Regions from separate parts of the Halomonas sp. DP4Y7-1 genome, predicted to be linked through region 2. Evidence: predicted binding sites of a transcription regulator. Region 2 holds the regulator's gene; each other region holds the start of a gene.
What was found. The regulator sigma-54, encoded in region 2, starts transcription at its own class of promoters, with help from an activator protein. The targets are predictions, from matches to a motif close to TGGCACNNNNNTTGCTNT.
Positions count from the first base shown of each region.

Region 1: a site for sigma-54 is predicted at 3,902-3,919, ahead of glnL (nitrogen regulation protein NR(II)). Genes of this name have one in related genera too.
Region 3: a site for sigma-54 is predicted at 5,717-5,734, ahead of hmpA (NO-inducible flavohemoprotein). Genes of this name have one in related genera too.

Region 1 is NZ_JAHVKS010000008.1:39,269-47,239, reverse strand. It holds gene KUV72_RS14995 (glycosyltransferase family 2 protein) at 360-878, opposite strand; gene glnA (glutamate--ammonia ligase) at 1,392-2,798, shown strand; gene KUV72_RS14985 (hypothetical protein) at 2,950-3,636, shown strand; gene glnL (nitrogen regulation protein NR(II)) at 4,033-5,082, shown strand; gene ntrC (nitrogen regulation protein NR(I)) at 5,075-6,487, shown strand; gene KUV72_RS14970 (hypothetical protein) at 6,686-7,657, shown strand; gene KUV72_RS14965 (aminopeptidase P family protein) at 7,766-7,971, opposite strand, start outside.
Region 2 is NZ_JAHVKS010000004.1:124,781-132,751, forward strand. It holds gene KUV72_RS09510 (hypothetical protein) at 14-538, opposite strand; gene KUV72_RS09515 (HPr family phosphocarrier protein) at 602-871, opposite strand; gene rapZ (RNase adapter RapZ) at 874-1,755, opposite strand; gene ptsN (PTS IIA-like nitrogen regulatory protein PtsN) at 1,979-2,461, opposite strand; gene hpf (ribosome hibernation-promoting factor, HPF/YfiA family) at 2,468-2,776, opposite strand; gene KUV72_RS09535 (RNA polymerase factor sigma-54) at 2,957-4,369, opposite strand; gene lptB (LPS export ABC transporter ATP-binding protein) at 4,562-5,287, opposite strand; gene lptA (lipopolysaccharide transport periplasmic protein LptA) at 5,287-5,817, opposite strand; gene lptC (LPS export ABC transporter periplasmic protein LptC) at 5,862-6,437, opposite strand; gene KUV72_RS09555 (KdsC family phosphatase) at 6,434-7,000, opposite strand; gene KUV72_RS09560 (KpsF/GutQ family sugar-phosphate isomerase) at 7,085-7,971, opposite strand, start outside.
Region 3 is NZ_JAHVKS010000008.1:124,870-132,840, reverse strand. It holds gene yiaK (3-dehydro-L-gulonate 2-dehydrogenase) at 1-854, shown strand, start outside; gene KUV72_RS15395 (Bug family tripartite tricarboxylate transporter substrate binding protein) at 1,039-2,010, shown strand; gene KUV72_RS15390 (tripartite tricarboxylate transporter TctB family protein) at 2,060-2,620, shown strand; gene KUV72_RS15385 (tripartite tricarboxylate transporter permease) at 2,625-4,139, shown strand; gene hmpA (NO-inducible flavohemoprotein) at 4,307-5,479, opposite strand; gene norR (nitric oxide reductase transcriptional regulator NorR) at 5,921-7,486, shown strand; gene KUV72_RS15370 (NnrS family protein) at 7,643-7,971, shown strand, end outside.

The DNA of each region.
Region 1 (7,971 bases), on a different contig from region 2:
ACAAGAAAGGAGTGGCTTGAGGTGCCATCTCTTGTGTGTCCGCCTGTTTGAGACGGCGTTTTTCGACGCCACGGCATAACAACGTCTATATGACTACGTCTTTGTGACGCCTTGATGAGAGGGCTCTCCACGACGGTGTTCTATCAACATGAGTACCAGCGTCATCCAGCGGGTCGCTGAGGGGCCTGCCCCTGGCTGGCGTTTGGCAGGAGTGTACGGGGCTGCTGCATGGGAGCCGCTGCATCAGGGCCGCTGCATCAGGGCCATGGCATGAGGGCCGCAGTAGAGGCATGCTCAGGATGGCATGGGCCAACTACGACATAACAGCCGTTGCGCGGCGGCTGCTGAGTAGCTGCCCCTCAGGCGCGCTGTACCAGCGCATTGGCCCGACAGGCCTTGAGCCGCGTGGCCAGGTCTTCTACGGCGCTCAGGTCCAGCGATGGATCAAAGCCTCCCAGGCGCTCGAACCAGTTGCGCTCTACGCCAAGTGCCCGTGTGGGCGTCTGTCGCAGAAGTTGGAACAGGGCCAGCGGACAAGGCCGAGATGGCCTGACCATGGGGCGTGATTCGTCGGCAGCCGCGGCCATCATGCGTTCTACCCAGGCTGAGTCCAGTGGGCCCAGGCAGAAGCCGAGCATTCGCCCATTGCAGTGAGAGGCTGCCAGGTTGAAGCGTCTCCCCATCGGCGCCGGACGGACGCGCACCAGCCGATAGTCTTTCGCGTGCTCGCCGAGCTGTTCAGAGGTGATGCCACCATCGTCGATGACTATGATCTCGCTGCGCCCCTGGAACAGGGCAATCTGCTGGCGTGCCTGCGTCAGCCGGCAGGACAAATCCTTGCCGGTCAGGCGGGCATCGATGATCAGGCTGATATTCACGACGACACTCCGAGGCGGGTGACGCCGACCGTGACGGGAGGGTCGGCGACAAACGTAAGGAAGTGTATCCGCGCGTTGCAGAAGGTTCCAGCGACCCCTTACCCCTAGCGATCGCCTCGGCAGACTTCAGCGTCGAGATGGTTGAGGGTTATTTTGGTGCATAAAAGTTTCCGGCGCTTCATTTTGGTGCACAAGTGGGTCTTTGACGCGATGACCGTGAGCCAATGCGCTATGCTGGAGCAGCAGTGGCGAGAACTTAAAATCTATGAAAAACATTGGGTTGAGATTTTTTTGATCAATGCTGGTGCAATGATGGCACGCAACCTGCATTGTTTCTGACAGTGTCATCGTGTCGAGCACGTCACCATGGGAACTGTCCCGGGAGCGTGCTACAAAGGATCCCGGTACCCCTTTTGCTCCCTGGATCATCCCCCAATTCGAAGTCGGTGACATGGGATTGGTGCCGTCGCCCCAATGCTCGAGTCACGAACAAGTTTCACTCTGGAGGACCACATGTCAGACAAGACTCTCGCCCTGATCAATGAACATGACGTCAAGTGGGTTGACCTGCGTTTCACCGACACCCGCGGCAAGGAACAGCACGTCACTATTCCGGCCTCCGAGGTCGACGAGGAATTCTTCGAGAACGGCCAGATGTTCGATGGCTCCTCCATCAACGGCTGGAAGGGCATCAACGAGTCCGACATGATTCTGCGTCCGGAAGACGGCACCGGCTTCCTCGACCCCTTCACCGAAGACGCGACCCTGATTCTGCGTTGCGACATCATCGAGCCGGCTACCATGCAGGGCTACGAGCGCGACCCGCGTTCCATCGCCAAGCGCGCTGAGGCCTACCTGCAGTCTTCCGGCCTGGGTGATACTGCATTCTTCGGCCCCGAGCCCGAGTTCTTCATCTTTGATGAAGTGCACTGGAAGGCCGACATCGAAGGTGCGATGTACAAGATTTCCTCCGAAGAGGGTGCCTGGTCAACGGACCGCGCCGTCGAAGGCGGCAACCTGGGCCACCGTCCTCGGGTCAAGGGCGGCTACTTCCCGGTTCCCCCGGTGGACAGCTTCCATGACATGCGCGGCGCCATGTGTAACACCCTGGAAGCCATCGGCCAGAAGGTCGAGGTGCACCACCATGAGGTGTCCAACGCCGGCCAGAACGAAATTGGCGTAGCCTTCAACACCCTGGTCAAGAAGGCCGACGAAGTTCAGGAAATGAAGTACGTGATCCACAATGTGGCCCACGCCTACGGCAAGACCGCCACCTTCATGCCGAAGCCCCTGGTCGGCGACAACGGCAGCGGCATGCACGTGCACCAGTCCTTCTGGAAGGACGGTCAGAACCAGTTTGCTGGCGACCAGTACGCTGGCCTGTCTGAAATGGCGCTGTTCTACATCGGCGGCATCATCAAGCACGCACGTGCGCTGAACGCCTTCACCAACGCTTCTACCAACTCGTACAAGCGTCTGGTGCCGGGCTTCGAAGCACCGGTCATGCTGGCCTACAGTGCCCGTAACCGCTCTGCGTCGATCCGTATTCCGTACACCGCCAGCCCCAAGGGCAAGCGTGTCGAGGCGCGTTTCCCTGACCCGACCGCCAACCCCTACCTGTGCTTCGCGGCCATGCTGATGGCGGGTATCGATGGCATCAAGAACAAGATCCATCCTGGCGATGCCATGGACAAGAACCTCTACGACCTGCCGCCGGAAGAAGGCAAGTCCATTCCGACTGTGGCGGAAAGCCTCGACCAGGCGCTGGCGGCTCTCGATGAAGACCGCAGCTTCCTGACCGAAGGTGGTGTCTTCACCGACGACATGATCGATGCCTACATTGAGCTCAAGAACGAAGACGTGGAGCGCCTGCGCATGACCACGCACCCGATCGAGTTCGACATGTACTACAGCTGCTGATCCAGCGACGACGACACCTCGTCGAGTATCGGCCCCGCCTTGAGCGGGGCCGATTTTTTTTGGCCTGGCCTTGCCCTCGAGCAAGCGATGCCCTTGGCCTGGCAGGACAGGCATCGCATGCTTGCCAAGACACCCCCATCAAGGAGCCACCGTGAAGCTACCACCGCGCTGCCGGCAGGCCATGTCGCCACAGCCGTCGGGCCGCCTGCCGGCTCGGCGATGCCGGTTGGAGCTGATGTGGCGGGGGTGGATATGGCGGGAGCGGATATGGCTTTGGCGAGTATCGAGAGGCCTGCTGCTGACGATACTGCTGCTGTATGGCTCCCAGGGGAGTGCCGCCGATGCCCTCTATCGTCGCGTCGAACGTCATGGCGGCGTCACCTATAGCGATCGGCCGCTGGAAGGTGGAGAGCGCTTCGTGCCAGGGGTGCTCTCCCATGTGCCGAGTGCTCCTCTGCCCCCGGCACTGTCCCAGCTGCCGGGGGATATCAGCGCTGCTGCGCCGGGCTACCTGGCACGGGAGGTACTGGCCATTGCCCGTCCGGCATCTGGCAGCGTGCTGCCCAGCGGCGCTGGCGGCAGCCTCGAGGTCGCGGCGGCCGTAAGCCCGCCTCTTGACGCCGGTTATGTGCTGGGGCTTGAGGTCGATGGCGTGCTGGTGACGACGGAGGATTCTCCACTGACCCTGACTCAGCTCGAGCGGGGAGAGCACCGCATCGTCCTGGTCGTGATCGACCCTGATCGCAAGGTTCGCCAGCGCAGCGACGCTGTCGTGCTGCACGTGCAGCGAGCCCGCGTTGCGGTGCCCGCGACTTCCCGCCATGGGCCGTCATCGTAGATAGCGAATGCTCCCTGTCTCCCTTGTTCCCGTTCCCCCTGGTCCCCCTGTCCCCCTGGCAGCTCAGACATCTGGCCGGAGTCACGCCGGTCCCGGGTGGCCCGCTGGTGTGGCTCCAATCCCATTCGGCATAAGCCCTAAACCAGTGCAGTGCACCAGCTTGGTGCAGTAGCATGTCCATGGGGAGGAGTGTCCAGGCTCCCCCGTGGGACGGCAGCGGGTACACGGCGCACCACGGTGGTCATCGTCTAGGTGAAAGCGAGTCTGGCCCGCTTCTTGCTTGCATTAAGGAAGTGCACTCGCTGACGACGCCTGCTTCGGGATGGCGCCTTCAGCGCCTCGCAGGGGGTGCACCTCACGCTCGGCTGAACGACTTCATCTGCTCAGGATACGCTCATGGCGTCAGGCATCATCGAACACCTCACCACGGCGGTTGTACTGCTTGATGAGGACTTGCGTCCAACGTGGATGAATCCCGCAGCGGAAGCCCTGCTGGCTGTCAGCGCTGCCCGAGTGATCGGCGTACCGCTGGGAGATTGGGTCGGCGGAGAAGACGATATCGCCGACGTGCTGGCGCGTGCCAGAGACGGTTTGCACCCCTATACCCAGCGTGAGGCGCGGCTGACCCTCGGCGGTGGCGAACCCTTGACGGTGGACTACACGGTGACGCCGTTGGCTCGGGATAGCCTGCTGCTCGAGCTGGAGCCGCGGGACCGGCTGTTGCGGATCTCGCGAGAAGAGGCCCTACAGTCGCGCCAGGAGACCATGAAGGTGCTGGCGCGAGGGTTGGCTCACGAGGTCAAGAACCCACTGGGCGGCATACGTGGCGCCGCACAGCTGCTGGAGCGTGACCTCGAGCAGACACCCGCGCTCAAGGAATACACCCGCATCATCATTGAGGAAGTGGATCGACTCAGGGACCTGGTCGATTCCATGCTCGGGCCGAACCGAGTGAGCCGCAGGGAGCCTCTGAACATCCACCGGGTGCTGGAGCGTGTCCGGGCACTGCTGCTGGTAGAGCAGCCCCAGGTCCGCATCGAGCGAGACTACGATCCCAGCCTGCCCGAGCTGATCGGTGACGAAGCACAGCTTATCCAGGCCGTGCTCAACGTTGCGCGCAATGCAGTGCAGGCTCTGGTCGAGTCGGACACCCCAGACCCCGTGATCAGCCTGCGGACCCGGGCCAGACGCCAGTTCACTCTGGGGGCCCAGCGTCATCGCCTGGTCTGCGATGTCAGTGTGATCGACAACGGGCCAGGTATTCCCGACACCCTGCGTGACACCCTGTTCTATCCAATGGTATCCGGACGGGCCGAAGGCAGCGGCCTGGGGCTGTCGATTGCCCAGTCGGTGCTGCACCAGCACGACGGGCTGATCGAATGCGAGTCCGCCCCCGGACACACAGAATTTCGCTTGCTGATTCCCCTGGAGATGAGTCATGACTGATGCCGCTCGTATAATGATCGTCGATGACGATCGCGCCATTCGCTGGGTGCTGGAGCGGGCGCTGGCTCAGCCTGACTTGCAGGTGGAAGCGGTCGAGCGTGCCGATACGATTCTGGATCGTCTGCTCTCCTCACCCCCGGATGTTCTGGTCACCGATATTCGTATGCCGGGCATCGATGGACTGGACCTGATGGCAAAGGTGCGTGAGGTGCACCCCGATCTTCCGGTTATCGTCATGACCGCTCACTCCGACCTGGACAGTGCGGTAGCCTCCTATCAGGGGGGCGCCTTCGAGTACCTGCCCAAGCCCTTCGATGTCGATGAGGCACTTGCCCTGGTGCGCCGAGCGGTCGCCCACGTGCGAGAACGCCAACGGCCCGTCAGCGTTCCCGAAGGCCTGGATGCAGAGATCATTGGTGAAGCGCCGGCCATGCAGGAGGTCTTTCGTGCCATCGGCCGACTCGCCCACTCGCACATCACCGTGCTGATCAACGGCGAGTCAGGGACGGGCAAGGAGCGGGTGGCACGCGCCCTGCACCAGCATAGCCCTCGCGCGGGCAATCCCTTTATCGCCCTCAACATGGCCGCCATTCCTCGGGATCTGATCGAATCCGAGCTGTTTGGTCACGAAAAGGGAGCCTTTACTGGTGCCAGTGCCAGTCGTCAGGGGCGCTTCGAACAAGCCAACGGCGGCACCCTGTTTCTCGACGAGATCGGCGACATGCCGTCGGAAACCCAGACTCGGCTGCTGCGGGTGCTGGCCGACGGCGAGTTCTATCGGGTCGGGGGACACACGCCGGTCAAGGTGGATGTGCGGATCATCGCCGCCACCCACCAGGATCTGGAGACACTGGTGGCCGATGGGCGTTTCCGTGAGGACCTGTTTCACCGCTTGAACGTGATCCGCGTTCATCTACCGCGGTTGTCCCAGCGGCGTGAGGATATTCCGCGGCTGGCCAGGCACTTCCTGGCCGAGGCCGCCAAGGAGCTATCCACCGACGTCAAGGTACTGACCCAGGACGCCGAGGAGTTTCTGACCCGGGTGGACTGGCCTGGCAACGTGCGCCAGCTGGAGAACACCTGCCGCTGGCTGACCGTGATGGCCTCCGGGCGCGAGGTGCTGGTCGAAGACCTGCCGCCGGAGCTGCGTGGGGGGGATGACGTGGCTGCCGGAGGGGACTGGCGTGAGGCGTTTCGCGCCTGGGCTGACGGTGCCTTGGCCGCTGGCCATACCCACTTGCTGGAAGAGGCCGTGCCTGACTTCGAGCGCATTCTGATCGAGACAGCGCTCAAGCACACCGCGGGACGCAAGGGCGAAGCGGCAGAGCTGCTTGGCTGGGGTCGCAACACGCTGACGCGCAAGCTGAAGGTGCTGCTGCCTTCGCTGGCCGAGGACCACGATTGAGCGTGGTGGCCGTAGCAAGGGCATAACCTCTCTGTTGAAATTGACCTACCTCAAGGGGCGTATCACAAACGGCCAATGAGTGATCTAGAGTGATGGCGGAATAGCATATTCTCTCCAAACATTGTTTGAGCCGCCACGCTCTTGTCACCACGTTTGCAGCTTCAGCAGTGCTGCTGCGCTTCTGAGAGGGTCTTTCCCATGTCTTTTTCGCGTATTGGCAGGTTTAGCCTGCTGAGCTTGTGTTTCTGTGCCTTGGCGACGGGCGCTTACGCTCAGGATTCCGGCCGTCCGGTCACGGTCCCCGCTCACAGCGAGCAGACCCCAGCCGCCGGTGATGACCTCGCTGCCATTGCCAAGGAAACCACCAACCCGGTGGGTTCCGCCTGGATGCTGTGGATGCAGAACGACTACACCCATCTCGATGGTGATGACTTCGATGGGCGCTGGTCGAACTCCTTCAAGTTCCAGCCCGTCATGTCCTTCCCGTTCGAGCTGGCCGAGGATAACTGGAACCTGGTGGTGCGCCCCGTCTTCCAGTACAACTCCTCGCCCATGGACGAGAGCTTCGGGACCTTGGCTCGTGGTGGCAGTCCGCTGGATATCGACCCAGATGAATGGAGTCGCAATGCCCCCCATCGGGGCAGGACGGAGGGGCTCGGTGACACGGCGCTGGTCACCTTGGCCGGCCCGGCTCGCAGCGATGGCGTGATCTGGGGGCTGGGGATGACGCAGATTTTCCCGACCGCAGAGCACGATGTACTGGGGCAGGGGAAGTTCCAGGCCGGCCCTGCGGCGCTGATCGCGCGCCTGGCGCCGAATCCTGGTGGATGGAACATGGGCCTGCTGGCCCAGCATTGGTGGTCCTATGCCGGTGAAGATGATCGGGAGCACACCAGCCAGACCGACCTTCAGTACTTTCTCAACTATCGACTCAGTGGCACCGAATTGGTGGGCATGACTCCCAACGTGCGGATCAACTGGGAAGCGGACAGTGGAGAGAAGGTCAATTTCCCGATTGGCCTGGGGTACTCCAATGTGATCCGCATGGGCAATACGCCGGTTCGCCTGGCCGCCGAGATTCAGCGCAGCGTGATTCGCGGTGACGAGTGGGACGCCGACTGGAATCTACGCTTCATGTTCATCCCGGTGGTCAAGAATCCCTTCCTGTAAGGACGTTGTGGCCTGCCATGAAACGACAGAAGGGCTCCGCCATGGCGGAGCCCTTCTTGGTTTGCTCTGACGCTAAGCGTGTCGGCGAGATCGCCGGCGAGGTTGCGATCAGGCCAGCGTCAGAGGTTCGGTGCGCGCCTCAAGCCAAGCCAGCGCCGGGCCATCGAGCAGAGGTGCCAGCCGGCGGCGTACCTCGGCATGATAGGCGTTGAGCCAGTCGAGCTCGGCCTGGTCAAGCATCAGCGGCGCCAGGCAGCGGCTATCAATGGGACACAGGGTCAGCGTCTCGAACTCCAGGAAGTGACCGAACTCAC
Region 2 (7,971 bases):
TCCGTCAGGCCATTCAGGGATGCTGGGCGTCGACGCGCTTGAGGAAACGCTCGAACAGAAAGGACTCCTCGTTCTTGAGGGACCGGCTGAGGCAGTCGATGAACTCCCGGCGTGGATAGGTGAAGACGCGCGGGGCCTTGTAGGCATCCAGATCGATGGCGATGATCGTACCGTCGACCACCAGGAAGTTGTCGGTATGCAGGCCTCGACAGTGAATGCGGTCACGATACAGCGCTTCCAGGATGTCCAGGTAGCGCTCCTGCAAGGCGGGATCATCGAGTACTAGCTGTTTCAGCGCCACACCATGGACGTTGGCGGTGACCAGACGGTAGCGCTGAGCGTCAAGAATGGTGGGCGTGTCGATTCCCAGGCGCTCCAGGCGACGGGCTACGTAGCGAAAGTTGTGTCCCGGGTAGCGGCGAATGCCCAGGCGGTAGCGCCAGCGATCGCTCGCCTTGGGTGTGAAGGTCTTGATAAAGGCATCCTGGTCCGGGTCGTAGTGGACCTCGGTATACTTGCCAGTCTGGATAAGCTGCATGATGTCCTTTGAAGCGAGGCGAAATCGGAGGGTAGGGCAGGGTCAGCGCAGTGGCCGAGGGCCTCAGGCGTCTTCGTCGAAGCGTGCGACGAACAAGGCCTCAAGAGCGTCGAGCACTGCATCGGCGTCGGGACCTTCTGCTTCCAGGGTCAGCACGGTGCCGCAGGGGGCCGCCAGCATCAGCAGGGACATGATGTTGGCGGCATCCCCACAGCGCTGACCGTGGTGCACGGTCACGGAGGCGTCGAACGCCTGACAGCAGGTGACCAGGCGAGTGGCCGCCCGAGCGTGCAGCCCGCGGCGATTGGTAAGGGTCAGCTCGCGTCTGGCCACGCTCATTGTGCCCCGCTGTCCAGACGACGTTGCTGGCCAAGCTCGCGGTGGCGCAGGCGTATTCTCGGGTGGTCGTCGACCAGCGCCGCGGCGATGCTCTCGGCCAGATAGACCGAGCGATGCTGCCCCCCGGTGCAGCCTACGGCCACCGTCAGATAACTGCGCTGGCTGGCCTGATAGCGTGGCAGCCAGTTGCGCACCCAGGTCAGGATGTCGCGCTTCATGTCGGCGACGTCTTGATAGTGCTCAAGGAAGGCGATCACGCTTTGATCGCAGCCGTTGGCATCCCGCAGCGATGGCTCCCAGTAGGGGTTAGGCAGGCAGCGTGCGTCGAACACGATGTCGGCGTCAGGGGGCACGCCACGCTTGAAGCCAAAGGACTCGATGGTCAGGCTCAGCTGGCCGCTGCGATGATCGGCCACCTGCTCGGCGATGCGTGAACGCAGCTCATGTACGGACAGGCGGGAGCTGTCGATGATCAGATCTGCCAGGTCGCGAATGCCAGACAACGCCTTCTGCTCGGACTCGATGGCCTCGGCCAGGGTCATGTCGGTATTGCGGGTCAGCGGGTGACGGCGTCGAGTATGGGAATAGCGTTCCAGCAGAATCCGCGCGTCGCTGGTGAGATAGACGACCTGGCAGTCGATGGGACCTTGCTTCAGCGCCGTCAGCTGCGCGGGAAAACGCTCCAGCGCCTCGGGCAGATTGCGCGCATCGACACTGACGGCAATGCGCTGTGAATGTCCATTCTCCAGCTCTTCGACCAGTGACCCCAGCAGCGTCGCTGGCAAGTTGTCAATGGCATAGAAGCCCAGGTCTTCGAGAGCCTGAAGCGCCACGGACTTTCCCGAGCCAGAGCGACCACTGATGATCACGAGCTGCATGTCCTGTCTCCTTGGCAGGGGGCGATAAGAGGGCAGTAGGTGTCAGGCGGTCACCGCGCGGTGACAGCCAGATCACGCTCGATCAGAGCGTGCTATCTAGCTAGATGGTAATCAGCTAGAGGTTAATCAGCGAGGCCCCTGTTAGCGAGGCGCCATTCTTCTAGGCGCCAGGCAAGGCGTGCGCCATCAAGACATAGGATCAAGGCGCTTTCGGCGTGTGCCGTCAGGTCGTGGCGTCGCCGGGGGCTTGCTGGCGAATCGCTTCCTGCAAGCGCTCGTGCAGCTCGCGCTGGGACGTCGCGTGGCGCAGGCGATGTCGGGTATCGGCGTCATTCATGACCCCGGCCACCTGTCCCAGCAGGGCAAGGTGAGCATCATCCGCTTCCTCAGGCACCAGCAAGACAAATACCAGGTCCACCGGTTCGCCGTCGATGGCGTCGAAATCAATCGGCTCTGCCAGCTTGAGAAAGCCAGAGATAGGGGCCTTGCAGTGAGGGTTGCGAGCATGCGGAATGGCCACGCCATTGCCGATGCCGGTGCTACCCAGACGTTCGCGGCCGATCAGGCGACTGAAGACTTCCTGGCTATCCAGGCTTGGTGTGTTCTGCGCAATGAAGGTGCTGAAAAATTCCAGCACCCTCTTCTTGCTGCCCCCCGGGACGTCAAATAGCGTGCGCTCGGGGGGGAGAATGGCATCCAATGTCATGAGAGGTCAGCGAATTCCGGCGCCTTGGGCGCGGGCTTGGGATTTTTCCTTGTGCTTGACGAGCTGGCGGTCCAGCTTGTCGGCAAGGGCGTCGATGGCGGCGTACATGTCGCCGTCCTGGGCTTCTGCATGCAGGTCTGCACCGGCAGCGTGAAGCGTACAGGCAGCCTGTTGGCGCTCCTTCTCCACCGAGAGGGTGACCTGCACATTGGTGATGTTGTCGTAGTGGCGCTCCACACGGGCGAGCTTCTCTTGTACGTAGTCACGCAGGGGATCGGTCAATTCGACGTGGTGGCCGGTAATGTTGACTTGCATGACAAGGCTCCTTGCTCTTGCGGGTGGTAGCTCGATTGTAACCCTTTTTCCGATCCTGCAAACCCCCCTGCTTCTACGCATTAAGACGCAGATGTCGTGCGATATTTCAAGCGCTTGCGCTTTTCATGCAACTGCGCTACGCACTCTGCTCTTCGCCTGTCTCGAGCCTTCTGGCCGGGCTCAGCGCAGGCGCTTGCGCTCGCTTGAAGAGGGAATATTCATCGCTTCTCGATACTTGGCGACGGTGCGTCGGGCGACGTTGACACCGTCTTCGGCGAGCAGCTCCACCAATTTGCTGTCAGACAGCGGTTTGCGAGGCGGCTCCTGCTGGATCAGCGACTTGATCATGGCGCGTATGGCAGTGCTGGAATGGGCATCCCCATCCTGACCAACCTGGCTGGAAAAGAAATACTTGAGCTCGAACACTCCCCGTGGCGTATGCACGAATTTCTGGGTCGTCACCCGGGAGATGGTCGATTCGTGCATCTCGACCTTGGCCGCAATGTCTGCCAACACCAGCGGTTTCATGGCGGCTTCACCCTGCTCGAGGAAGTCGAGCTGCCGCTCCATGATTTCGCGTCCGACCCTCAACAGGGTGTCGTTGCGGCTTGCCAGGCTCTTGATCAGCCAGCGCGCCTCCTGCAGGTGGTCCTTCAGAAACTGGTTGTCCTGGCTCTTGTCGGCCCGTCGGATCAACGCCGCATAGTCGGGTTGAATGCGCAGGCGTGGCATCGCCTCAGGGTTCAGCTCGACGCGCCAGCCTTCTTCGGTGTGGCGGACCACCAGATCGGGAATGACATAGTCGTTGTCGCTGTCGCCGTACTGGCTGCCAGGCCTAGGGTCGAGGCCACGGATCAGTTCGATGACATCGTCCAGCTGCTCTTCGGTCAGGCTCAGGCGGCGCTTCAGCAGACGACGATCACCGCTGGCCAGCGCCTCGAGAAACTGGCGTACCAGTCTTCCCGCCTGGGGCAGAAGGGGGGTGTCACGGGGCAGGCTGTCCAGTTGCAGCTGCAGGCATTCGCGCAAATCTCGGGCAAATACACCGGTAGGTTCGAATTGCTGCAGCCTGGCCAGCACCGACGCCACGTCCTGCAGGGGCGGGGCAGCAGCGTCGTCATCGGCCAGGCCCTGGGCGATATCGTCAAGGTGTCCCACCAGGTAGCCATCGCCGTTGACCGCGTCAATCAGGCACTCTGCGATGCGCCTGTCATTATCATTGAGGTCCAGCAGGGCCAGCTGCCAGCTAAGGTGGCCATGCAGGGATTGCCCGCTGGCCTGGCGCTCGAAGTCTGGCGCCTCGGCGCTGCCGGCCGGGGCGGTGCCAAGGTCTTGATAGGTATCGGACCAGTCGCTGTCGACCGTTAGCTCGGAGGGGATCTCGTCGGCCCAGTCGTCGTCCTTGCTGTCCTTGACCTGCAGCTCGCCGAATTCATCCTCCAGCTCGAGCATCGGGTTGGCCTCGAGCGCCTGCTGGACTTCCTGGCGCAGGTCCAGCGTGGAAAGCTGGAGCAGGCCAATAGCCTGTTGCAGCTGAGGGGTCATGGTCAGCTGGGTGCCGATCTTCAGCTGCAGTGACGCCTTGAGGGCCATGATGTGACTTCCGTTCGTGGAGCTGAAAAGCCTTACCCTAACGGCGGGTCAGGTACCATGCAAGCTTCTTGCCAACTTGTGGGCAGGGGGTGGCGCGCAGGGCTTGCAGTGCCCCGCATGCGCGTCAGTGCAAGGTCGAGCGGGCGCCATGAAGACCCTGCCAACATAGCGGCCCGGCAGCGCCCGTGGTGGCTAAAGGCGAAAGTTTTCGCCGAGATAGACTTCCTTGACGCGCTGGTTGGCAAGGATCGACTCGGCACTGCCTTCGGCGATGATCTGGCCGTCGCCGACAATGTAGGCGCGGTCACAGATGTCCAGCGTCTCGCGCACGTTGTGGTCGGTGATCAAGACGCCGATGTCACGAGCCTTGAGCTGGCGAATGATCGACTTGATCTCGCCGACGGAGATCGGATCCACCCCGGCAAAGGGTTCGTCGAGCAGAATGAAGGCGGGTTCTGTGGCCAGGGCTCGGGCGATCTCGACCCGGCGTCTTTCCCCGCCGGACAGGCTCATGCCCGGGTTGTCGCGAATGTGGCTGACATGGAAGTCTTCGAGCAGTTGCTCAAGGCGCGCCTGGCGACCGTCCCGGTCGAGGTCCTTGCGGGTCTCGAGGATCGCCATGATGTTGTCGGCTACGGACAGCTTGCGGAAGATGGAGGCTTCCTGGGGCAGGTAGCCAATACCCGCCAGTGCCCGCTGGTGCATGGCCGCGCGGCTCAGGTCGTCATCGTCGATGCTGATGGTGCCAGCATCCGCCCTGACCAGTCCGACGATCATGTAGAAGGAGGTGGTCTTGCCTGCGCCGTTGGGGCCCAGCAGGCCCACAATGCTGCCCTGTTCGATGGACAGGCTGATGTCCTGGACGACGCGGCGCTTCTTGTAGCTCTTGGCCAGATGGCGAGCGTGGAGAGTCTTCATCAGTTTCCTTGGCTTTCCGGCTCGAGGGTCATGCGAATGCGCTGCTGGCCGTCGACACCCTGTGCGCTGGAGCGAGCCTGGACGACGCGGCGATCCAGAAAGTACTCCAGGTAGGCACCGTCGAAGGTGTCATTGGCCTTGTGCAATTCCGCCTGGTCGATGAGTTCCATGCGGCGCTCGGCAACATGGTAGACCACCTTCTTGCCCCAGCCCTTGACCACCGGCTCTTCCGGCGAAGGCTGCTGCTCCAGATAGGCACGGGAGCCAGTCGCCGTGGCGCGGGATAGCTGACCCTGGTCGTTGCGCTGAATTTCCACACGCTCACCGGTCAGCAGCATGCTGCCCTGCTGAATACGCACATCGCCGGTATATACCGCTGTGCCTGCGCGGTCATCCAGGTCCAGTTGGTCGGCCTCTACCTGAATGGGGGCGCTGCGGTCGCTTTCCAGCGCCAGGGTGACGGTGCTGGTGGCGACGCTCGTCAGGCCCAGGGCCAGGGCGAGCAGTAGCGCGGGACGGGGACGCATCATGGAAGTGACTCCTTGTTAGGGCTCGGGCTGAGTGTGGCTCTGGCTTATTGAGGCTCTGGCGGATGATAGCCGGTGACATTGTCGGTCAGACGGGCGGTATTGTCATGGATCCAGGCATCGAAGCGCTCGCCTCGCATTTCCTGGGGGGGCTGGCGCAATACCGCAGGCGTCTCACTCCAGGCGTGGCCTGAATCGCTGTCATAGACCAGTACCTCGGTATCCAGCTGCCAGCGCTCGGCAGGGGCCTCAAGGTGGGCATCTCCGGTCAGTGTCAGAGGGTTGCCGTCCGGGCCAAGTTCGCCGTCGGTGGCAGTGGCGATCCACAGGCGGCCACTGTCATCGACAAGCTCCATGTCAGGTTGGTCGACGCGGGTGATGTCATCCAGCGGGGTGTGCACCAGACGTGGGGTCGTGATGCGTTGATGGGGCGCACCCTCGGTGTCGAAGCGCGTCAGGGTGGCATCGATCAGGTAGTAGTCCGGCTCGCCGGCCTGATCGTCGGTGATCAGGTCGGGCACAGTGCCGTCCCGCGGGTCGAGCAGGGCCAGACCACCGCCCAGCACCAGCAGCAGGATGACCAGCCAGAAACGGAAACCGGGCCGCAGTGCACGCCATGTCATATCAGGGGTCCGTCCTTCAGATAGCTGTTCACCACGCCGTCGAGGCGGCCCTGGGCCGCCAGCAAGGTATCCGTGATTTCGCGTACTGCGCCATGACCGCCGCAGCGCTCGGTGACCCAGCGGGCGCGTTCGCGAATGTAGAACGGGGCGCCTGGCACGCTGATGCCCACGCCACAGCGGTCAATGCACGGCAGGTCGGGCAGGTCGTCTCCACAATAGGCCACCTCTTCCAGTGACAGCGACAGCTCGGCGCACAGCGATGCCAGCGCCGGCAGCTTGCGTTCGACACCTTGCTGGACGTGCTGGATGCCCAGCGCCTTGGCGCGCTGGGAGACCATGGGTGAGCTACGCCCGGTGATCAGGGCGACGTCGATTCCCGCGCGCCTGGCCAGCTTGATACCGTGGCCATCGAGGGTGTTGAAGGCCTTCAGTTCCGTACCGTCGGCATGAAAGATAAGCTGCCCATCGGTCAGCACGCCGTCCACATCCAGCGCCAGCAGCTTCACGCGGCCAAGTCGTTGCACCAGGTCAGGGGAGAGTGAGGCAAGTGGGTCGTGGGCCATCATGGCGATCCTTGATGTTGAGTGGGCAGAAGGTGTGACGGCAGCTGCCCGGCGGTAGCGCCCGGAGTGCCGCCAGGCCAGGCGTCAAATGACACCTGCTGCCAGCAGGTCATGCATGTGTAGCGCGCCAACCGGGCGCTGCTGGTCATCCACCACCGCCAGAGCGGTGATGCGACTGTCTTCCATCAGCTTGACGGCTTCCGCCGCCAGGGTGTCGGGACGGATGCGCCGTCCGGGACTGGTCATGACATCGTCCACGCTCAGGGTGCTGAAATCCTGGTGGCGGTCAAGGGTTCGGCGCAGGTCGCCATCGGTATAGACGCCCGCCAGGGTACCGTCATCGGCCACTACGCAGGTGAAACCGAGGCCCTGGCGGGTGATCTCGAGCAGAGCATCCCTGAGCGGTGAGCCAGTCGCCACGACGGGAAGTCTGTCGCCGGTATGCATCAGGTCTGCCACCGTCAGCAGCAGGCGTTTGCCCAGGCTGCCGCCGGGGTGGGACAGCGCGAAGTCTTCCGCGGTAAAACCGCGGGATTCAAGCAGTGCGACGGCCAGGGCGTCACCGAGGGCAAGCGCTGCCGTGGTAGAGGACGTGGGGGCGAGGTCGAGCGGGCAGGCCTCGCGTTCGACGCCGGCATCCAGGTGAGCCTCGGCGTGGCGCGCCAGGGTCGATCCGGGCCTGCCGGTCATGCTGATCAGCGGAATGCCCATACGCTTCAATAGAGGCAGCAAGGCGGTAACTTCGGCAGTCTCGCCGGAATTGGACAGCGCCAGGACCACGTCACCTGGGGTGATCATGCCAAGGTCGCCATGGCTGGCCTCACCGGGATGAACAAAGAACGCCGGGGTGCCGGTGCTGGCCAGAGTGGCGGCAATCTTGCCGCCGATGTGGCCGGATTTGCCCATGCCTGTCACCACTACCCGTCCTTGGCAGGCCAGGATCAGCGTGCAGGCGCGCTCAAAGGCCTCAT
Region 3 (7,971 bases), on a different contig from region 2:
AGGGGTGGGTCGATCCGGCTGCTCGGCTGAGCCTGGTGCAACGATTGGGTGCCCTGGAAGTCTTCGATGGCCACTTTGGGATTGGCGTTCGCCACGCACTCGACGCCACCGAGCGGGCCATGGAGTTGGCCTCCGAGCATGGCATGGGGCTGGTCGCCGTGCGCAATACCACCCACTGGATGCGCGGTGGCAGCTATGGCTGGCATGCGGTCGAGCGGGGATTTGCCGCGATCATGTGGACCAACACCGAATCCTGCATGCCCGCCTGGGGGGCCGCCAGCCAGAGTATCGGCAACAACCCGTTGGTCATGGCGGTGCCTGCAGAGCAGGGTCCCATGGTGCTGGACATGGCCATGTCCCAGTTCTCCTACGGCAAGCTGAACAGCCTGGCCCTGGCCGGCGAGTCCTTGCCGGTGGACGGTGGCTTCGACCAGGCGGGACAGCTCAGTCGCGATCCTGGCGCCATCGCTGAGTCGCGGCGCCTGCTGCCTGCGGGCTACTGGAAGGGATCCGGCCTGGCGATGCTGCTGGACGTGATGGCGGCGCTATTGTCCCAGGGCAACCCCACCCATCATATCGATACCCTGGGACGCGGCAGCGGTGGCGGCGCCTCCCAGGTATTTCTGGTCTTCGACCCGCGCAAGCTGGCCGGCCTCGAGGCCTGCAATGCGCTGGTCGAAGGGCTTGCCGGCCACCTGGCCGACGCCGTGCCGGTGGACGCCGTGCCGGTGGACGCCGGCCGGCCGCCCCGCTGGCCGGGACAATCCACCGGAAATAGGCGCCACGCAGACAACGACAGCCTGCTCGACGTGCCCGATGACCTGTGGCAGGCCGTTCTCGCCTTACCTAGATAAAGAGCCTTGAGACGAGGTCCATGAGCCGGCCGTCGCCAAGCGGCAATGTTGTCAGGGCAGGCCAGTATCCGCTTCCACCGGCCCCCGGTGCAGGGCCATCAGTGTAACGCCAGCAGTCGCACCGCCAGCAATCACAATGCCAACAGACCCAAATCGCCAACAACAATGGCAAGGAGTGAACAAGATGCGCAAGTTGATGAGCGTGGCCCTGGGAGGCCTGATCGTTGTCGCCAGTGCCAGCGCGCAGGCCGACTACCCCCAGCGTGATATCCGCATGATCGTGCCCTGGGGCGCCGGCGGCGGCACCGATGGCATCGTCCGCAAGATCTCCAATCTTGCCGAGGCGTCCCTCGATGGCACCATCTATGTCGAGAACATCGAGGGTGGGATGAGTGCCAATGGTCTGGTCCAGACGCTGGGAGCCCGGCCCGACGGCTACACCCTGGTGGCACTGACCTACGACAGCGTGGTGACGATTCCCTGGCAGGGGATGCTGGCCGGCTTTGATATCGACAAGCTCGACCTGATTGCGCGTATTACCAGTGAACCCGATGCCATCGTGGTGCCCGCAGACTCGGACTATGCAAGCCTGGAGGCGTTGATCGACGCTGCCAAGGCGGCCCCCGGAGAGGTGCGCGCGGGTATTCAGAACATGGGCTCGCGTACCCACCTGACCCTGCTGCAACTGCAGGACCAGGCCGACGTGTCGTTCAAGATCGTGTCCTATCCCGGCGGTGCCGCGCCCCAGAAGGAAGCCCTGCTCAACGGCGAGGTGGACTTTGCACTGACCAGCCTGGGGGATTTTGAGTCGTTGATTTCCGCCGGCAACGCCAAGGGCCTGGTGGAGTTCACCGACGTCCAGAGCGAGAGCTTCCCTGATGTGCCCCCTGCCAGTGAGCTGGGCTACGACATCCAGATGGGCAGCTTTGTCATTCTGGCCGCGCCGGCCAACACGCCGGAAGACGCCCTGACGGCCCTGGAAGCGGCCTATCAGCAGGCCTACGACAGTGAAGAATTTCAGACCTGGCTGGTCGACGTAGGGGTCACCCCCAACTGGCTGGGTGCCGACGAGGTCGAGGCCTGGGCAGAAGATACCCAGGCAGAGCTGTTCGCGCGGATGGATGAGCTCAAGGAAGCCGGCCTGATTGGCCAGTGAGTCTCGGTTGCCGCCGGGCGCCGGCGGCAACCCTTGTGAGGATGTTGCCATGAAACTGCTGCTACGGGCGGGTGGTTGGCTGGGTGGGCGGCGAGGTGTTGTCGCCTGCCTGCTGGCAGTGACCCTGATCTACCTGGTAGAAGCCTTCAAGATTGCGCCACCACTGCATAATGGTGCCCTGACCGCGTCGTTCTTTCCGGTGCTTCTGGGCGTTGTCATGCTGCTGGCACTGGCCTTCGTCGTGCGTGCCGATCGCCACGCTGACGGTGACAGCGCAGAGGACGAGGCCCCGATGAGCGAGTCTGCCCAGGAGGCGACTCAAGAGGCGACTCAAGCGGCGACTTCGGGCGAGCCGGCACCGGCATCAATCTGGCAGGGCGCCCTGGCGGTGACCCTGTCGACCGGTCTCTATATCAGTCTGTTTGCCAGCGTCGGCTACTTTCTTTCTACCTTTGCCTACGCCTTCGCCATGATGCTGATCTTTGGCGCGGGCCGTCCTGCGCTTCGCAGCCTGGGCTTCAAGGCGCTGGTGGCGGTGGTCATCGCGCTGCTGGGATACGCCCTGTTCGAGCTGGTGTTCCAGGTGCGTCTGCCGACGCTGTGGAGGTGACGGCATGGATTACCTGATCGAACTGTCCAAGGGCTTCGCGGTGCTGATGCAGCCGGATATCCTGCCCTATCTCATCGGTGGCTACCTGATCGGTACCTTCTTTGGTGCGGTGCCGGGGCTGACCTCGATGCTGGCCATTGCGCTGCTGCTGCCGTTGACCTACAGCCTTGATATCACCGCCGCGCTGGTGGCCTGTGCGGGCATCTTCATGGCCGGGATGTGCAGCGGCAGCATCACCGCGACGACCATCAATATTCCCGGCGCCCCGGCCTCGATGATGACGGCGATCGAGGGCTATCCGTTGCAGCAGCGCGGCCAGGGCGCCAAGGCGCTGGGGCACGCGGCGCTGGCGTCGATGATCGGTGGCGCCATCGGGGCCCTGCTGCTGATGGTCATGGCACCCCTGGCAACGGATGCCGCGCTGCTGATTCGTACCCCCGGCAAGTTCTCGCTGATTGCCTTTGCGCTGATCGTGATCGTGATCTCTCAGCGCGGGGCCATCTCCAAGGGGCTGGTCGCGACCACCCTGGGGGTGATGGTGGCCACTGTCGGCATCGACGTGATGCAGCCGATTACCCGCTTCACCTTTGGTACTGGGGTACTGATGCAGGGCATCGACATCATGCCGCTGGTCATCGGCGCCTTTGCCGTCAGCGAGCTGTTGGTGCAGTCGCAGAATCGTGCCAAGCGTACCGTCGAGCGGGATGCGATCAAGGCCAGCGCCATTCGCCGGCGCGACTTTATTCCACCGTGGAAAGAGGTGCGCGAGATCGGTCTCTATCGCTATCTCAAGTCGGCCATGATCGGCTACAGCGTCGGTGTATTGCCCGGTGCGGGAGGCTCCATGGCGGCCTTCGTGGCTTACGCAGAGTCCATGCGCAGCTCACGCCACCCGGAGAAGTATGGCAAGGGCTCGGTAGAAGGTATCGCCGCCGCGGAAGGGGCCAACAATGCGATGTGCAGCGGGGCCTTCGTGCCGATGCTGTCGTTCGGCATTCCCGGTGACCCGACCACCGCCATTGTGCTGGGGGTTTTGGTGGTCAACGGCCTGCAGCCGGGGCCACAGTTCCTCGACAGCCAGCTAGCGCTGGTGGCACCGATGTTCATGGCCCTGCTGGTATCTGCGCTGGTGCTGGTGCCCCTGACCCTGTACGTGCTGGGGCCGTATTTCGTGCGCATCGTCTCCATCCGGCGCGACGTGCTGTACGCCAGTATTGCCGTAGTGGCCTTGGTGGGCTGCTATGTGGCGACCTATTCGGTGTTCCAGATGGGCCTTGCCCTGGTATTCGGCGTGCTGGCCTTCCTGCTGCGGCGCCAGGGCTACCCGGTGGCCTGCCTGTTGCTGGGCTTTGTGCTGGGGCCGAGCCTGGAGGAGTACTGTCGGCGCTCACTGTCGCTGTCCGACGGCAATCCGCTGATCTTCCTTACCAGTCCAGACAGTCTGTTCTTCCTGGCACTGACCGGCGTGTTCTATTACTTCATGGTGATAAGAAAGCCGGAAGCCCGTCAGCACGCTTGAGGCGCTGGTCCAGCCACCGTCGCCGTCTTGTATCTGCCAGCAGGCCGCGCTCTGATCCCAGAGCGCGGCTTTTTTATGGATGCCGGCGTCGCAGAGGAAGCTTTGTTGATAGCGCTTTGGCGCTAACGCAACGGTGCTAAAGCGACGGTGACGAAGATCGACAGGGGTCAGGCCGCGTGCAGCGGGCGCGAGGGACCAAAGTGCTCGTAGTGGCGCTGCTCAGGGGCAATACCCAGGGCGGCCAGGTGGCTGTCGATGGCACTCATGAAGGGCTCAGGGCCGACAAAATAGCACTGGGTATCGGCACCCGGCAGCAGTCGGGCGAGCAGAGCCTGTTCAAGGCGTCCCGTGATATCACCGTCGTCTCCATGATCATAGGCACAGATCCGCGTCATCAGCGTCGGGTACTCCCTCACCAGGGCGTCCACTTCGCTGCGAAAGGCGTGGTGGTGGATGTCCCGTGCCGCATGGACATAGCACAGCCGGCGGCCCTGGCTGAGCGCCTGGCGTGCCAGCGGCAGCATCGGCGTCTGGCCCACGCCACCGCTGATCAGCATCACCGGCCTATCACTATTGTCCAGCGTCAACTCTCCGGCGGGAGGCAGCAGCGCCAGGGTGTCGCCAACCTGCATCTGCTGGTGCAGGTAGTTGCTGACCCGTCCGCCTGGCTCCTGCTTGACCGAGATGCGGTAATCGCAGCCGTTGGGGCTGCCGGACAGGCTGTAATGGCGGTGGACGGTCTCGCCGTCGATGCGCAGTTGCAGTCCGATGTACTGACCCGGCAGCGCATCGGCGACCGGCTGACCATCGCAAGGTGCCAGGATGAAGGAGCGAATGACCTCACACTCGCGCTGGATATGGGCAATGCGAAACTCGCGCAGGCCCTGCCAGCCACCGGGGCGGCCAGCGAAGGCCTGATAGCGCTCGGCCTCTGCCGCGATCAGCAGCTCGGCCAGGTCGCCATACAGGGCTCCCCAGGCGTCAGCGATCTCGGCGGTGACGGCATCGCCCAGGACGTCGCCGATGGCGGCCATCAGGCACTCGCCAACGATGGGGTACTGCTCGGGCTGGATGCCCAGTGAGACATGCTTGCTGATGACGGATTGCATCTGCTGGCGTACCGCCTCGGGTTGCTGGCGCAGCCCCACGTAGGCGAGCACTCCCCGTGCCAGGGCCTTGGGCTGGCCGCCGTCGGCCTGGTGGGCCTGGTTGAACACCGCCTTGACCTCTGGGTAGCGCTCGAACATCAGCGGGTAGAAGCGGGCAGTAATGGCGTCCAGATGCTCGGCGACCAGCGGGGCGGTAGCATCGATGATGGCGTCTTGGGCAGCTGTGGTCATGGTAGGTCCTGTCAGGGAAAGGTGGTGACGAAGGTGCCGTGCATCCTTCATCTTGGCGTCTTGGCGCTGTCGTATCGGAGGCATGGCTCGCTGCGGACTAGTCGCAGTCCTGGCGAGGTGGTCAGCCAGGCTGTCGCAGCGGGTCGGAGGGTGGCCGTTCGCGCCCGTGCTGAAGCGCTGCGCGTTTTAAGATCAACAACGTGGTGACGCGTCAGGCTCCCTCTGCCTGATGTCTCAGGAGCAAGGGGCGTGCCCAGGCGTCATGGGTGCGCCAACTTGCCGCGGCCCTGGCAGGATCGCCAGCGAGAATGCGGGCTGGGGCGGGCTAGGGCAGGCTGGGTCGGGCAGGACGAGCGCGATCGAGGGGCGAGTGAATGTTGCCTAGTGTCATATCGACAGGGTTATTGCTATCTTTTTGACACTGGTCATGTCAAAAGGACAATGCGAGTGGTCGATTTTCTTCAACAGCTGCGTGGACTGCTGCAGCGGCTGGGTGACCAACAGGGGCCTGAGCTCGCCGAGGCCTGGCAGGGCGTGCTGCGCTCGCTGGTGGCGAGAACGTCGGCGGACGCCAGTGCCTTGCTGGTCGTACACGGGCCAGGGCTTCGACCCGTGGCGATTCAGGGCCTGCCTGAAGGGGTCGCGGGCAGAACCTTTGTTCTCCAGGACCATCCTCGCCTGGAAGCTATCGCCAAGGCGCCCGGGGTCTGTCGCTTCGCTGCCGACTGTGGGTTACCCGATCCCTATGATGGCCTGCTGGATGACGGCCTGACCCCGGTGCATGACTGCCTGGGTGTCCCGCTGCGCGATGGTGGCGAGCTGATCGGCATGCTGACCCTGGACGCGCTGACCCCGGGAGCCCTCGCCGACTTGGATGACGAGGGTCTGCTGGCTGCTGCCGAGCTACTGGGCACCTGCCTGCGCCTGTCGCAGCGTCTGGACAGTGCGCGTTTGCAGCTGGCCCTGAACCATGCTCCTGAGGGCCATCGCAACCAGCGCCTGGTGGGCTGGCGCAGCGCCACCATGCGCAAGCTGATGGCGTCGGTCGAACTGGTGGCAGCTACCGACATGAGCGTGCTGGTGCACGGGGAAACCGGTGTCGGCAAGGAGCGTATTGCTCACGCCCTGCATCATGGTTCGCGCCGCGCCGGGGGGCCCCTGGTGGTGGTGAACTGTGCGGCGTTACCGGCATCACTGATCGAAAGTACCCTGTTCGGCCACCGGCGCGGCGCCTTCTCCGGGGCGGTGAGCGATCACAAAGGCCACTTCCAGATGGCCGACGGTGGCACCCTCGTGCTGGATGAAGTGGGAGAACTGCCACTGGAGCTGCAGCCGAAGCTGCTGCGGGTGCTGCAGGAAGGGGAAATTCAGCCCCTGGGCAGCGATCAGCTGCGCCATGTCGACGTCAGGGTGGTGGCGGTGACCAACCGGGACCTGGCCCAGGAGGTGACCCAGGGACGCTTTCGTGAAGACCTCTATCATCGGCTCAGCGCCTTTCCCCTTGAGGTCCCGCCGCTGCGCCAGCGCCTGGATGACGTGATGTTGCTGGCCGGACATTTTCTCGAGCAAAACCGGGTGCGACTTGGCGTCGGCAATCTGCGTCTTAGCGACCAGGCGCGTGCAGCACTGCTCGCATGGCACTGGCCGGGCAACGTGCGTGAGCTGGAGTCCCTGCTGGCCAGGGCGTCGCTGCTGGCGATGGCCGAGGTCGACCGGCTGGCGTCACCGGATGCACGACGCAGAAGCCTGCGTATCGATACCGTCCACCTTGGACTGAAGACACCTCCTCTGACGCGCTCAGCCGCCCACCTCGATGAGCAGGTGAGTGCTCAACGTGGGACGGCACATGACCTATTGCCGCTCAGGGAGGCGACGGACGAGTTCCAGCGCGATTGCATCAGCCAGGCCCTGGCCATGGAGCAGAGCTGGGCCGGAACGGCGCGTCGGCTGGGCATGGACCCGGGCAACCTGCACCGGCTGGCCAAGCGGCTGGGGCTGAAGGCCTGAGGGGTGCCCGGAGGCACTAGCGAGGCTGCTATCTGGAGGCGGCCAGCAGGGGGAAGGTCGGCCTGGCATCAGCAGTGCCTTTGATGTGCATCATGGTGGCGATAGCCAAAGCGGGCCAGACTGGACAAGACCAACGGCTTTACTCGGGTACTTGTCATGTCCTCCATTGCCGATCGCCTGCCGCTGGCACGCCTTGCCTTTCGTCCCTTCTTCTTGCTGGCGGCGGCATTCAGCCTGCTGTCGCTGCTGCTGTGGCTGGGCTACTGGCACGGCGTGTTCCTGCTGTCGCCCCGGGCGGGCATGCTGTGGTGGCACCAGCACGAAATGCTGTTTGGCGTGGTGGCCGCGGTGGTCTCGGGTTTTCTGTTGACCGCGGTGCAGACCTGGACGGGACTGCGTGGCCTGCACGGTGGTCCACTGCTCGGGCTTGTAGCGCTGTGGCTGGCGGCGAGGCTAGGGCTGGCGTTTCCCGGCTTGCCCGAGCC